3 regions of the Streptomyces chrestomyceticus JCM 4735 genome follow, and region 3 is predicted to be linked to each of the others. Evidence: riboswitches for the same ligand, from Rfam matches in the RefSeq annotation. Region 3 holds a riboswitch; each other region holds the start of a gene.
What was found. A riboswitch is a leader RNA that binds a small molecule or an ion and turns the genes downstream of it on or off. The one in region 3 is predicted to bind cyclic di-AMP.
Positions count from the first base shown of each region.

Region 1: linked by a shared signal. The riboswitch ahead of EJG53_RS37820 (C40 family peptidase) and the one ahead of EJG53_RS10235 (M23 family metallopeptidase) in region 3 are both predicted to bind cyclic di-AMP.
Region 2: linked by a shared signal. The riboswitch ahead of EJG53_RS24550 (LysM peptidoglycan-binding domain-containing protein) and the one ahead of EJG53_RS10235 (M23 family metallopeptidase) in region 3 are both predicted to bind cyclic di-AMP.

Region 1 is NZ_BHZC01000001.1:8,747,683-8,751,874, forward strand. Features, by position in the region: gene EJG53_RS37805 (ATP-binding protein) at 123-551, shown strand; gene EJG53_RS37810 (hypothetical protein) at 600-1,148, opposite strand; gene EJG53_RS37815 (DUF6328 family protein) at 1,326-1,934, opposite strand; gene EJG53_RS37820 (C40 family peptidase) at 2,080-2,553, opposite strand; cyclic di-AMP (ydaO/yuaA leader) riboswitch at 2,557-2,721, opposite strand; gene EJG53_RS37825 (hypothetical protein) at 3,195-3,500, opposite strand; gene EJG53_RS37830 (ATP-dependent Clp protease proteolytic subunit) at 3,508-4,143, opposite strand.
Region 2 is NZ_BHZC01000001.1:5,650,790-5,654,981, forward strand. Features, by position in the region: gene EJG53_RS24545 (LysM peptidoglycan-binding domain-containing protein) at 168-1,178, shown strand; cyclic di-AMP (ydaO/yuaA leader) riboswitch at 1,431-1,601, shown strand; gene EJG53_RS24550 (LysM peptidoglycan-binding domain-containing protein) at 1,603-2,319, shown strand; gene eno (phosphopyruvate hydratase) at 2,775-4,061, shown strand.
Region 3 is NZ_BHZC01000001.1:2,503,452-2,507,643, forward strand. Features, by position in the region: gene EJG53_RS10225 (HPr family phosphocarrier protein) at 242-523, shown strand; gene EJG53_RS10230 (GntR family transcriptional regulator) at 826-1,518, opposite strand; gene EJG53_RS10235 (M23 family metallopeptidase) at 1,751-2,548, opposite strand; cyclic di-AMP (ydaO/yuaA leader) riboswitch at 2,562-2,749, opposite strand; gene EJG53_RS10240 (M16 family metallopeptidase) at 2,998-4,192, opposite strand, start outside.

The sequences.
Region 1 (4,192 bases), 6.2 Mb from region 3:
ACATGAGCAGTCCGAGGCCGGAGCCGAAGGGACCGGAAAGGGCCCGGGAGGCCGCACGCGATGGCGGCTTCCTTCGGCGGCGGGCCGGAGTCGAGCCTCGGTGGGAAAGGGACGGCGTCGCGATGGCAGACCACCAGGAATCCTCACTCACTCTGCCCAGCGCACCGGTTTCGGTGGCGGAGGCCCGCAGGTACGTCATGGACGTACTGGCCGAATGGGGCCTGCCGGACGGGACGGAGACGGCCGACGCCGTACGGCTGATCGTCTCCGAACTCGCCACCAACGCCGTGCAGCACACGTTCGGGCAGTCACCGGCCTTCACCGTCGATGTCCGGCTGGACCGCGACGAACGGCTGTGGATCGGTGTCACCGACGACCATCCGCGCTGGCCGAAGCGGCTGCCGGCCGCCGTGCAGCAGGACAACGGCCGGGGCATGGTGATCGTCCGCTTCCTCGCCGCCGAGTCGGGCGGGCAGGTGACGGTCGAACCCACCGCGGCCGGGGGCAAGACCGTCTGGATCACCTTGCCGTGGAAGCTGTTCCTGCCGTAACGGCGGAAATCGGCCGGCGGCGGGGTCCAGGCGATTCCGGGTGGTTCCTCAGGGTTTGGTGAGGAAGCGCGGTTTGCGGCGGCGGCCCGTACTGCAGGCACAGCCCGTGCCCTCGTCCCGCACCTGCCGGTAGGTGGGGCTGGTCGCGCGGCCGCAGCGGGCACAGCGGCACGGCCACGGCTCGTAGGCGCCGGGGCAGGGGCCCAGCGGGATCAGCCCGGCGGCGTGCATCACCCGTTCGGCGACGGTGGCGGGGGCGTTCGGCGGCTGGAGCGGGGGTGGAGGCGGAGGGGCGGCAGGGGGCACGGACGGCGCGGGAGGCGTGGCAGGAGCCGGTACTGCGGGCTTCGGTGGGGTGATCGTGGTGGCGGGCTGTGCGGGAGGTACCGATACTGCGCCGTTCGCGGGAGCCGCCGGGCCCCCGTCCGCGCCGGTGCCGAGGTCGCCCGGGTGCCACTGATGCAGGCAGGAGGCGCACCACCACAGCAGTTCGCCGGCGCCGTAGACCCCCTCGTCCTCCCACAGCACGTCCGTGCTGCCGCAGGCCGGGCAGGGCGTGGCGGGGGAGCGGCGGCGCAGAAGTCCGCGCAGGTTCACGAGTCGGTCCTGGTGTGCGTGTACTGGGGCAGGTGCCTGTGCATGGGTCTCCTCACGTGCTGAGGAGACTCCATCGGTTCTCCGTCATCAAAGCAAGGACGACCAGGTCACAAAAGATTTCGACGGCACCGCGCCCGGAGCGCCGCACCAGGAGGCCACCCCCGGGCCCCCTGGCGTTCAGGAGGACGAGTCGCGCGCCGGCGGCTTGAGGTGCCCGTTCCGGTGGCCGAGTACGCGGGGCAGCAGCGCCCACAGGCCGCCGCACGTCACCAGCGTCACCGAACCCGCCACCACTCCCGCCCCGCGCCCCAGTACGACGTCGACGACGAGGAGCACGGCACCGGCCAGCGCCAGTGCGAGGACCGCCATCCCGGCTGCCGTCAGCCGCGCGGAGACCTCCACGATCAGCCCCTTCGCGCGCCGCCGGAACAGCACCCGGTGCACCGCGGCAGGCGCGGTGAGCAGCAGCGTCGCCAGTACGGCCAGCAGTAACGTGCCCACGTAGAACGCGCGTTGCGTTGCGTCCAGGGACACGAAACGCGGGGTGAACGCCAGCGTCAGCAGGAAGGCGAACAGGATCTGCACGCCGGTCTGCAGGACGCGCAGCTCCTGGAGCAGTTCGCCGAAGTTGCGGTCGTAGCGCTCCAGGGGCGTCTCGTTGCGGTCCGCGCACACGGTGTACCGGGCGGAGCCGGGCGGCCGGTGCGGCTCGGACGCTTCACTCGTTCCCGGCGGTTCGGGGTGTGCGGGCAGTTCGTTCCGGTGCTCGTCGGTGAGGGGGGTCATTGCGTGCGGGTATCCGCCGACGCGTTGATCACTCCTCGGACGCGCACGGGCGTGCGGGAGGTGCGCCCGCGTACGCCCCGCGTGCGGGCGGTGTGGGGCTCGTAGCCGTACGGTTCCCCACACCCGCCCTGGCGGGACGGCGCGGTCAGCCCACCCGCCCGTACGAGACGCTGCGTGACCAGATGCGCTCCAGCCGCACCACGGTGCCGGGCTTGGGCGCGTGCCAGATCTTGCCCGCCCCCGCGTAGATCCCCACGTGGTAGATGCCGCGGCGGGAGTGGAAGAAGACCAGGTCACCGGCGCGGCGCGCGGACGCCGACAGGTGCCGGGTGCGGTTGTACTGGGCCGCAGCGGTGCGCGGCAGCCGCTTCCCGGCCCGTTTGAACGAGTACAGCGTCAGCCCTGAGCAGTCGAATCGGTAGGGCCCGCTGGCTCCGTACTTGTAGGGCGCTCCCTTCTTGGAAGCGGCGATCCGCAGTGCCGAGGCCGAGGTGGACGCGGCTGTCGCGTCCTCGGTGGCCCCTGGTACGACCAGTGTCCCGCCGACCGTGGCGAGGGCGAGGAAGGAGATCACTCCGGCCCGCGCCAGCAGAGGGGAAGTGCTGGTACGCGCAGTCATGCGCAACCCTTCGTCAGCCGCCTGCGAAGGAGTACCTGTCGGGTTCGGGCAGGCGAAGATGCCCGGTCGTGGTGACGACTTCACCCCAAGAGGCCGTCCGGCCGCGGTGGCCGGCGGTCCCGTCGTGCTCGGGTCCTCCGCTCCTGCCGGTCCAGGCGCATCGGCCAGACATCCGGTACGGCGGCAGGATTGGGCGTCCGCCCGGACCGCCCCACCGCTGTGGCGGGGGCTTGTCGTCGAAGCGATCGTTGCGCATCTCGCGCCCGGATTCCGAGCAGAAACGGCTGTATGTGAGCTTGGTCACGCTTGCGCCGTTCGGGTGGACGGACGCCGTCCCGGGGGAGGCCCGCGACGGGTGAGGATCCGTGTACCAGCCCCGGAACGTCACGTTCCGGGCGACACGTACGTACGCCGCGCAAGCCGTGTGGCACCGCACGCGACCCAGCGGCTACGCCGTTCGGGCGAGCCCGATCGGGCGTCGTGTCGTCGAACGGGTGGGGCCCTTGCGGTGCTCCGGCACCTCCTGGCCGCCTCTGTCTCCTCTGTCCGGCGTGTGCCGCGCGGGTCGGGGTGGGCCTCTGGTGCGCCAGGGGCGAGAAGGGAAAGCGCCCGCGTCCCCGTCCGCACGGGGACGCGGCGCGTCAACTCTGCGGCGGCGGTACGGAGATCAGCCGCGCGCGGCGCTCACCGTCCAGTACGCGCAGGGCCTGCGCCAGCGTTGCCGCGTGCAGCTCGCTCTCGCCCCGGTCGTGCATGAGCGCCAGCGCGTCCCGTAGCGCGGTGGTCTTGCCGACCAGGGCCTGCGCGGCACGGAGGCCGCCGTACGTGTCCGTGCCGCGGGCGGGGTTGATGCGGCCCAGCAGGTCCAGGACCGCCAGGTAGCTGTCGATGACCTCGCCCTCGGCGCGCGTCAGCGCGGGCAGCGGCGGCAGTTCGGGCGGCCACATTCCGGGCTCACCTCGCGCCCGGTGTCGCGGGGTGCTGCTTGCGGCTGCGGGTGAGCCCGTCGATGAGGCCGTACTCCATGGCGGCCTCGGCGCTGAAGACCTTCTCGCGTTCGAGGTCTTCGGTGATCCGCTCGGGGGGCTGGCCGGTGTGCCGTACGAGCAGTTCCTCCAGCAGTGCCCGGGTGCGCAGCAGTTCGTCCGCCTGAATGCGGAGGTCGTCGGCCTGCCCCTGCACCGGCTCCTCGAACGAAGGCTGGTGGACGAGGACGCGGGCGCCCGGCAGCGCGAGGCGCTTGCCGGGCGCGCCGGCCGCCAGCAGCACCGCGGCGACGGAGGCGGCCTGCCCGAGGCAGACCGTCTCGATGTCGCAGCCGACGAACTGCATCGTGTCGTAGATCGCGGACATCGCGGTGAACGAGCCGCCGGGGGAGTTGATGTAGAGCGAGATGTCCCGGTCGGGGGCGTCGTAGTCCAGGTGCATGAGCTGGGCGATCACGTCGTTGGCCGCGGCGTCGTCGACCGGGGTGCCCAGGAAGACGATCCGCTCGCCGAGCAGCTTGGAGTACGGGTCCAGGGTCCGGGCCCCGTAGGAGGTGCGTTCGGTGAACTCCGGGAGGACGTATCGGGCCTGGGGGCCGTTCATGGGGAGCTCCTCTTCCCTGAGCGTCTGTAAAAAATGTACAGGATGTACG
Region 2 (4,192 bases), 3.1 Mb from region 3:
CGTGACCTGAGCGTGATCTCCGCTACACCGGCTTGTGACGGACCGGCCGCCCCGCTACTTTCAACCGTTTGAAAGGCCGGGGCGGGCGGCGCGGCAGCGCACAGGCCACGCAGCCGACGGCGCCGGCCTCTCGACGACAACTCAACCGCCGCTCGAAAGGCAACCGCATGCGCTCCGGGAACGGCCGTCACCGACGCCCCCGCCAGGCTCCGGCCATCTTCGTCACGGCGGGAGTCGCCGGCGGCGCCCTCGCCATGCCGCTGCTCGCCGCGAGCAGCGCCAACGCCGCCGACGCGGCCACCTGGGACCGCGTCGCGCAGTGCGAGAGCAGCGGGGTGTGGAGCGCCAACGCGGGCAACGGCTTCTACGGCGGGCTCCAGCTCACCCAGGAGATGTGGGACGAGAACGGCGGCGCCGCGTACGCCTCGCGCCCCGACCTGGCCAGCCGGTCGCAGCAGATAGCCGTCGCGGAGTCCATCCTCGCCGCGCGCGGCCCCGACCCCTGGCCGAGCTGCGCCGTGAACGCGGGACTCAAGCAGGGCGGCAGCGGGCCGGACGTCGACCCGGGCGGCACGGCCACGCCGTCCCCGAAGCCCTCCTCGCCGTCCCCGTCCACCCCGCCGCCCTCCTCCGAGCCGTCGAAGCCGTCCGGGACGCCGGAGCCCGGCGGTACGCGCACCCCGGAGCCGAAGCCGTCACCCACCGGCCCGGCCGGCACCCCGGACCCGTCCCGTACGCCGGACCCGTCCGGCACGGGCCGTACGCAGGACCCGTCGCGGCCCACCGACCCGGCCACTCCGGGTGACGGCGCCTCCACGAGCCCCACCACGCCCCCGTCACAGGGCAAGCACCGGGGCCGGCCCGCGGAGCAGCCCGGTACGGGCGCGGACACGGGTACGGGCGCGGACACGGGCACCGGTACGGGCACCGGCTCCGGCGACGCGGGCCGGTCCGGCGGGGGCCACCCCTCGCGGGGCGGCGACGCGCACCGTACGGACCCGGGCGCGCCAGGTGACTACACCGTGCGGCCCGGTGACAACCTGTCAGCCATCGCCGAGGACCGCGGGGTCGACGGGGGCTGGCCGGCGCTCTACGCGGCCAACAAAGGCGTCATCGGGGGCGATCCGGACCTTATCCACCCTGGTCAGCGCCTTGAGCTGAGCGACCGGCAGGGGTAGTTCGCGGTGATTCACCCGCTTTGGTGAAAGTGAGACATGGATCTCGTTCGGGACCGCGGTGACCGTCCCGTCCGTTGTTTCCAAACCTGCGACGACCTGCGGAAATGTGATGATCCTGTGATGTCTGGGGGTCAACTGGCCTCAGATGTAGGGGTTTGAACCCGCGGGGTGTTCCTGTTTACCGTCTTCATCGCTCGCCAAAGCGGGCCCTTCGATCACACGCCGAATCCTGCCGGTGGTCGGAGGTCACTCGACGCGAGAGCGCCGAAGGCAGGAGCGGGGGACCCAAGGTAAGCGCCGGCCCCGCCCGCGGAAGCGGGTCCAACCGGCTAGGGGTGAAGCCATGTGTGAAGCACACACGGCCGGGCAACTCACATGGCCCGAACCCGACAGCTCACCTCGCAGGCGTCGGTGAGGAACAACCATGCTGAACACCAAGGGCAAGCACCGTCGTCCCTCCAAGGCCGTCCGCGTCGCCACGCTGGCCGGCGTCGCCGGTGCCGCGGTGGCCGTCCCGCTGATGGGCGCCACCTCCGCCTCCGCCGCGGGCAACAACTGGGACGCTGTCGCCCAGTGCGAGTCCGGTGGCAACTGGTCGATCAACACCGGTAACGGCTACTACGGTGGCCTGCAGTTCTCGAACTCGAGCTGGGCCGCCGCCGGCGGTACCCAGTACGCCCCGCGCGCCGACCAGGCCAGCAAGAGCCAGCAGATCGCCGCGGCCGAGCGCCTGCTCGCCATCCAGGGCCCGGGTGCCTGGACCTGCGCCGGCGGCCACCTCGGCCAGGGCAACGCGAACGCCAAGGCCGACGGCGGCTCGTCGCAGGGCAGCAGCTCGCACAAGTCCTACAAGTCGCACAAGTCCTACAAGTCGGAGCGCTCCTACTCCGCCCCGCAGGGCACCTCGCGCTCCGAGGCCCGCAAGCAGGGCGAGGAGCTGGCCCGCAAGACCCCGGCTCCGGCCCAGAAGTCCACGCCGAAGTCGAACCCCGAGGGCAACTACACCGTGAAGTCCGGTGACACCCTCGCCAAGATCGCCGCTTCCCACGGCAAGAACTGGAAGTCGGTCTACGCGAACAACAAGTCCGTCATCGGCGGCAACCCCAACCTGATCTTCCCGGGCCAGAAGCTGGCCGTCTGAGCCGGCCGAAGCCCTGAGAGATCCCGGGTGACCGAGGCGCTCCGTACGTACGGCGGTACGTACGGGCCGCCCCGCCGCCCGGGGGCCGCTCACCCCGGGAATCCGCTCTTCCCGTGAGACTGCCCCGTCACGGTGCCTGTCCCCCGCAGGCGCCGCGGCGGGGCTTCTCCCTTTTCCCCGTGAGTCCGCCGCGAGCCGTACCGGCCGCCCCGGACCCCGGAGGCTCCGCGCCGGGCCCCTGAAGGGCCTGCCGCGGCCCCCAGGGGCCCCACCCGGCCGGACCCGCCCCGCCCCGTCCGCCGACTTCCCCGTTCAGCGAACATTGCGCCCATACGTCCCGTGAACAGGGGCTTTGCGGGTGTATTCGTCCCGAGGACCGGGCTGGCGGCGAGCGGAACCCCCGGAGGCCGTTAGGCTCGTGCTGCAGAACTCCAGACACCCATGAAGGAGACAACGTGCCGTCCATCGACGTCGTCGTAGCTCGCGAGATCCTCGACTCGCGAGGCAATCCCACGGTCGAGGTCGAGGTCGGCCTCGACGACGGCAGCACCGGCCGTGCCGCCGTTCCGTCCGGCGCCTCGACCGGCGCCTTCGAGGCCATCGAGCTGCGGGACGGGGACCCGAACCGCTACCAGGGCAAGGGCGTGGAGAAGGCCGTCCTCGCGGTCATCGAGCAGATCGGCCCGGAGCTGGTCGGCTACGACGCCACCGAGCAGCGCCTGATCGACCAGGCCATGTTCGACCTGGACGCCACCGACAACAAGGGCTCGCTCGGCGCCAACGCCATCCTCGGCGTCTCCCTGGCCGTCGCGCACGCCGCCTCCGAGGCCAGCGACCTGCCGCTGTTCCGCTACCTCGGCGGCCCGAACGCCCACGTGCTGCCGGTCCCGATGATGAACATCCTGAACGGCGGCTCGCACGCCGACTCCAACGTGGACATCCAGGAATTCATGATCGCCCCGATCGGCGCGGAGTCCTTCTCCGAGGCGCTGCGCTGGGGCACCGAGGTCTACCACACCCTCAAGAAGGTCCTGAAGAGCAAGGGCCTGGCCACCGGCCTGGGCGACGAGGGCGGCTTCGCCCCGAACCTGGGCTCCAACCGCGAGGCCCTGGACCTGATCCTCGAAGCGATCAAGGAAGCCGGTTACACCCCCGGTCAGGACATCGCGCTGGCGCTCGACGTCGCCGCCTCCGAGTTCTACAAGGACGGCGTCTACGAGTTCGAGGGCGAGCAGCGCACCGCCGAGCAGATGACCTCGTACTACGAGGAGCTGGTCGGCGCCTACCCGCTGGTCTCCATCGAGGACCCGCTGTTCGAGGACGACTGGGCCGGCTGGAACGTCATCACCGAGCGCCTGGGCTCCAAGGTGCAGCTCGTCGGCGACGACCTGTTCGTCACCAACCCGGAGCGCCTGGCCCGCGGCATCGAGGAGAACTCGGCCAACGCCCTGCTGGTCAAGGTCAACCAGATCGGTTCGCTGACCGAGACCCTGGACGCCGTCGAGCTGGCCCAGCGCAACGGCTTCAAGTGCATGATGTCGCACCGCTCCGGCGAGACCGAGGACGTCACCATCGCCGACCTGGCCGTCGCCACCAACTGCGGCCAGATCAAGACCGGCGCCCCGGCCCGCTCCGAGCGCGTCGCCAAGTACAACCAGCTCCTGCGCATCGAGGAGATCCTCGACGACGCGGCGGTCTACGCGGGCCGCTCCGCCTTCCCGCGGTTCCGCCTCGCGGACTGACAAGCACCGCAAGGGCTGACCCCCGAGGGCCGCGAACGGCCCCGGCAGCCGTGAATACGTACGTCCCCGGCGGCGGTCCCGTACCGTTGCCGGGGACGTACGTGCTGCGGGCCGGGCCGTCCCGGCCCGGT
Region 3 (4,192 bases):
CCGGACGGAGGGGGCCGGGCGGCGGGCGCGGCGGCGGAAGGGTTCAGGAGGAGGGGCCGGGTGGGGACTGGACGGCGCGGTCCCGGATGGCGGACGGTGCGGGCGTGCGCCGTGGAGCCGCCGGTAGCGTGCCCCCGGCCTGCGGAAAGCGCCGTCCCCGGCGCCGCCGCGGGCTGCCGGAGCACTCCCGGCGACATGAGACACTGGTCTAGACAACCGTTACGACTTGAAGGGCAACACCATGGCTGAGCGCCGCGTCAATGTCGGTTGGGCCGAGGGTCTGCACGCCCGCCCCGCCTCGATCTTCGTCCGTGCGGCCACCGCCGCCGGGGTTCCCGTGACGATCGCGAAGGCCGACGGCAACCCGGTCAACGCGGCCTCCATGCTGGCCGTGCTGGGCCTGGGGGCCCAGGGTGGCGAGGAGATCGTGCTGGCCTCCGACGCCGAGGGCGCCGACGCCGCGCTCGACCGTCTCGCGAAGCTGGTCGCCGAGGGCCTCGAGGAGCTCCCGGAGACCGTCTGAACCGCTTCGCGGGTCACTGTGTTCGCGGCTCCGCCGCGGTAGCCGGTTCACCGGCGCCGGGGCGGGGCCGTTTTTCGTGCGTCGCCGTAGGCCACGGCCGAAGGGCGGCACCCCGGAAATGCACACGCCGCCGCTACGGAGCACGCCGGGGAATTCCCGCAACGCCTCCCCCGCGATTCCACTGCACCCCTGCAAAACCCTCGCGGTAATTCATCCGCACTTTTCCGCAGCCCGCCGCACCGCACCGGAACCCCTGCCGATACCCCGACGAAATCACCTACCGCTTGTATACGGCCCGCCTGTTAATTCCGTTCGCGCGCCGTGTTTACGGTCTGTTTCGAATCCCTCACCGCCGGCCCGGGAACCACCGGACGCAGCCGGTACGCCGGGCGCGAGCGCTCGATGTGCGCCGCCATCAGGGCGCGGGCCCGTTCGGCGTCCCCACGGCCCACCGCGTCCAGCACCGCCCCGTGCTCCTCCCAGGAGCGCTCGTCGCGGGCCGGGGGCTCGACCACGTACATCCAGTCGATCTTGCGCCGCACCTGGGTGAGCAGCGCCGCCAGGCCCGTACTGCCGGACGCCTGGGCGAGCGTCTCGTGGAACCAGCCGTCGAGTTGGCGCAGCTCGGCGCAGTGGCCGTGCCGGGCGCGCTCACGGCCCAGCCGTACGACACCGCGCAGCACCTTGATGTGCGCCGCGGTGCGGCGGGCCGCGGCGCGCGCGGCGCCGAGCGGCTCCAGCAGCGCCCGGACGTCCAGGGTGTCGGCCGCTTCCCGCTCCGTCGGCTCGGCCACACAGGCACCCGCGTGGTGCCGGATGACGACGAAGCCCTCCGACTGCAGCGTGCGCAGCGCCTCGCGTACGGGAACGCGGGAGACCCCGTAACGGCCGGCCAGCATTTCCTCGATCAGGCGGCTGCCCGGCGGGAGGACGCCGGATACGATGTCGTCGCGGATCGCCGTGCACACCACATGCGCGGAAAGGGGACCTCGCATCGTCTGTGCCTCCGCCGTAATCCGCTGGGAACTTCCGGAAATGCCGCCGGACGGCGACTTTCCCGACGCGACTCTATGCGACAGGAACCGGATATCCGACGGCCATGGCGCATTCATGGATATTTTTTGGCCAGGTGCCGCACGGGCGGAAACGCAGATGCCCCGGCCACGGGGGCCGGGGCATCGTACGGGGGACGGGTGCGACGGGAGTGACGAGCGGGACGGGTGTCCGTCAGACGTTCACGCCGTGCGAGCGCAGGTAGGCGACCGGGTCCATGTCCGAGCCGTACTCAGGCGAGGTGCGGGCCTCGAAGTGCAGGTGCGCGCCGGTGGTGTTGCCGGTGTTGCCCGACAGGGCGATCTGCTGGCCCGGGGTGACGGTCTGGCCGACCGAGACGTTGATCGACGACAGGTGGCCGTACTGGGTGTAGGTGCCGTCGTTCATCTTGATGACGACGTTGTTCCCGTACGCGCCGCCCCAGCCGGCCTCGACGACGGTGCCGGAGCCCACGGCGTGGACGGTGGTCCCGGAGTCGGCGTGGAAGTCGATGCCGGTGTGGCTGCCGGAGGACCACAGGCCGCTGGACGCCTTGTAACTGGTGGAGACGTAGGAGCCGTCGATCGGCGCGACGTACATGAGCAGGCGCTTGCGCTCGGCCTCGCGGGCGGCGCGCTCCTTGGCCTCGCGCTCCTTCTTGGCCTCGGCCTCGGCCTGGCGCTTGGCCTCCTCGGCCTGTTTGCGCGCCTCGGCCTCGGCCTTGGCCTGCGCGGCGGCGGCCTCGGCGGCCTCCTGCTGCGCGTCGGCCTGCGCCTCGATCTGCTCGGCGAGCTCGTCGCCGAGGACGACGGCGTGGTGGAGGCCGGTGTCGTGGTTGCCCGCGTCGTCCGGGTTGCCGGCCGCCAGGGCCGGGGAGGCGACGGAGGCGATGACGCCGGACGCGGCGAGCGTGGCTATGCCGGCGAGGTTACGGGTCGTCCGCGCGCTGCGGCTCGGACCACGGTGCTTCCCGGTGGCACGGGTGAACGCCATGGGCTGGCTGTGTCCTTTCCTTCCCTCTCGCCTACCGGGTTAGCTGACGGGTTCGGAGCAGGAAGGTCTCCTACGGGCGCCTCCGGGAAGGCGTCCGATTCACCCCAAGGACGGGCCCCTCCTGCGCCGAAGTCGGCGACAAGAGGGCGGGTCCCCGGCTCCCCTGGCTCGCGCCGTACGGGGACTCGGCGATGACTGTCCGTGCCGCGGTTGCGGCGGTGATCCTGCGGACAGCCGGATCGACGCTAAACGGGGCCACTTTCAATCGGCAAACAGAACCCCGGATTTGTGCCGTACGCCACACGGGCACCGTGCAACCACCCCCAACAATTGGGACATAAAGAAGATCCAGTGGCGCCTGCGCACCACTGGATCCCTTATGTCACCGTTCGTCACACACTCGGGTCACAGGCCGTCCGTCCGGGCCGGAGACGTGCCGGTGACGCCCCTCAGCCCTTGACGACCGTCACCTCTCCGATGCCGAGCGCCTTGACCGGCTCCTCGATCTCGGCGGCGTCGCCCACCAGGACCGTCACCAGACGGTCGACCGGGAAGGCGTTGACGACCGCGGCGGTCGCCTCGACCGTGCCGGTCCGCGCCAGCCGCTCGTACAGCCGGGCCTGGTAGTCGTCGGGGAGCTGCTGCTCGACCTGGTCGGCGAGGGTGCCGGCGACAGCCGCGGCGGTCTCGTACTTCAGCGGCGCGACCCCGACGAGGTTCTGTACGGCCACATCGCGCTCGGCGTCCGTCAGGCCCTCCGCCGCGAGGGTGCGCAGCACCTTCCAGAGGTCATCCAGCGCCGGGCCGGTGGAGGCGGTGTCCACGGAGCCGCTGATGGCGAGCATCGCGGCGCCGTCGCCGTCGGCCGAGGAGCGCAGCACCTGCCCGAAGGAGCGCACCCCGTAGGTGTAGCCCTTCTCCTCGCGCAGCACCCGGTCCAGGCGGGAGGTGAGGGTGCCACCCAGGCAGTACGTGCCGAGCACCTGCGCGGGCCAGACGCGGTCGTGCCGGTCGGCGCCGATCCGGCCGATCAGCAACTGGGTCTGGACGGCGCCGGGGCGGTCGACGATCACGACCCGGCCGGTGTCGTCGGCGGTGATCGGGCTGGCCTTCACCGGTTCGGCGGGCGACCCCGTCCAGGCGCCGAGGGTCTCCGTGAGGGCCGCGTCCAGGTCGACGCCGATGAAGTCGCCCACGACGACCGCGGTGGCCGTGGCGGGGCGTACATGGGCCTCGTAGAAGGCCCGCACGGCCGCCGCGTCGATACGGGCGACGGTCTCCTCGGTGCCCTGGCGCGGCCGCGACATCCGCGAGTCGGCCGGGAACAGCTCCTTGGACAGGGCCATCGCGGCACGCCGGGCCGGGTTGGCGAGCTCGTGCGGGATCTCGTCGAGGCGGTTGGCCACCAGGCGCTCGACCTCGCCGTCCGGGAAGGCGGGGGCGCGCAGGGCGTCGGCGAGCAGGCCGAGCGCCTTGTCCAGCCGGGAGGCCGGGACCTCCAGGGACACCCGGACGCCGGGGTGGTCGGCGTGCGCGTCCAGAGTGGCGCCGCAGCGCTCCAGCTCGGCGGCGAACTCCTCGGCGTCGTGCTTGTCGGTGCCCTCGGACAGGGCGCGCGCCATGATCGTGGCGACGCCGTCCAGG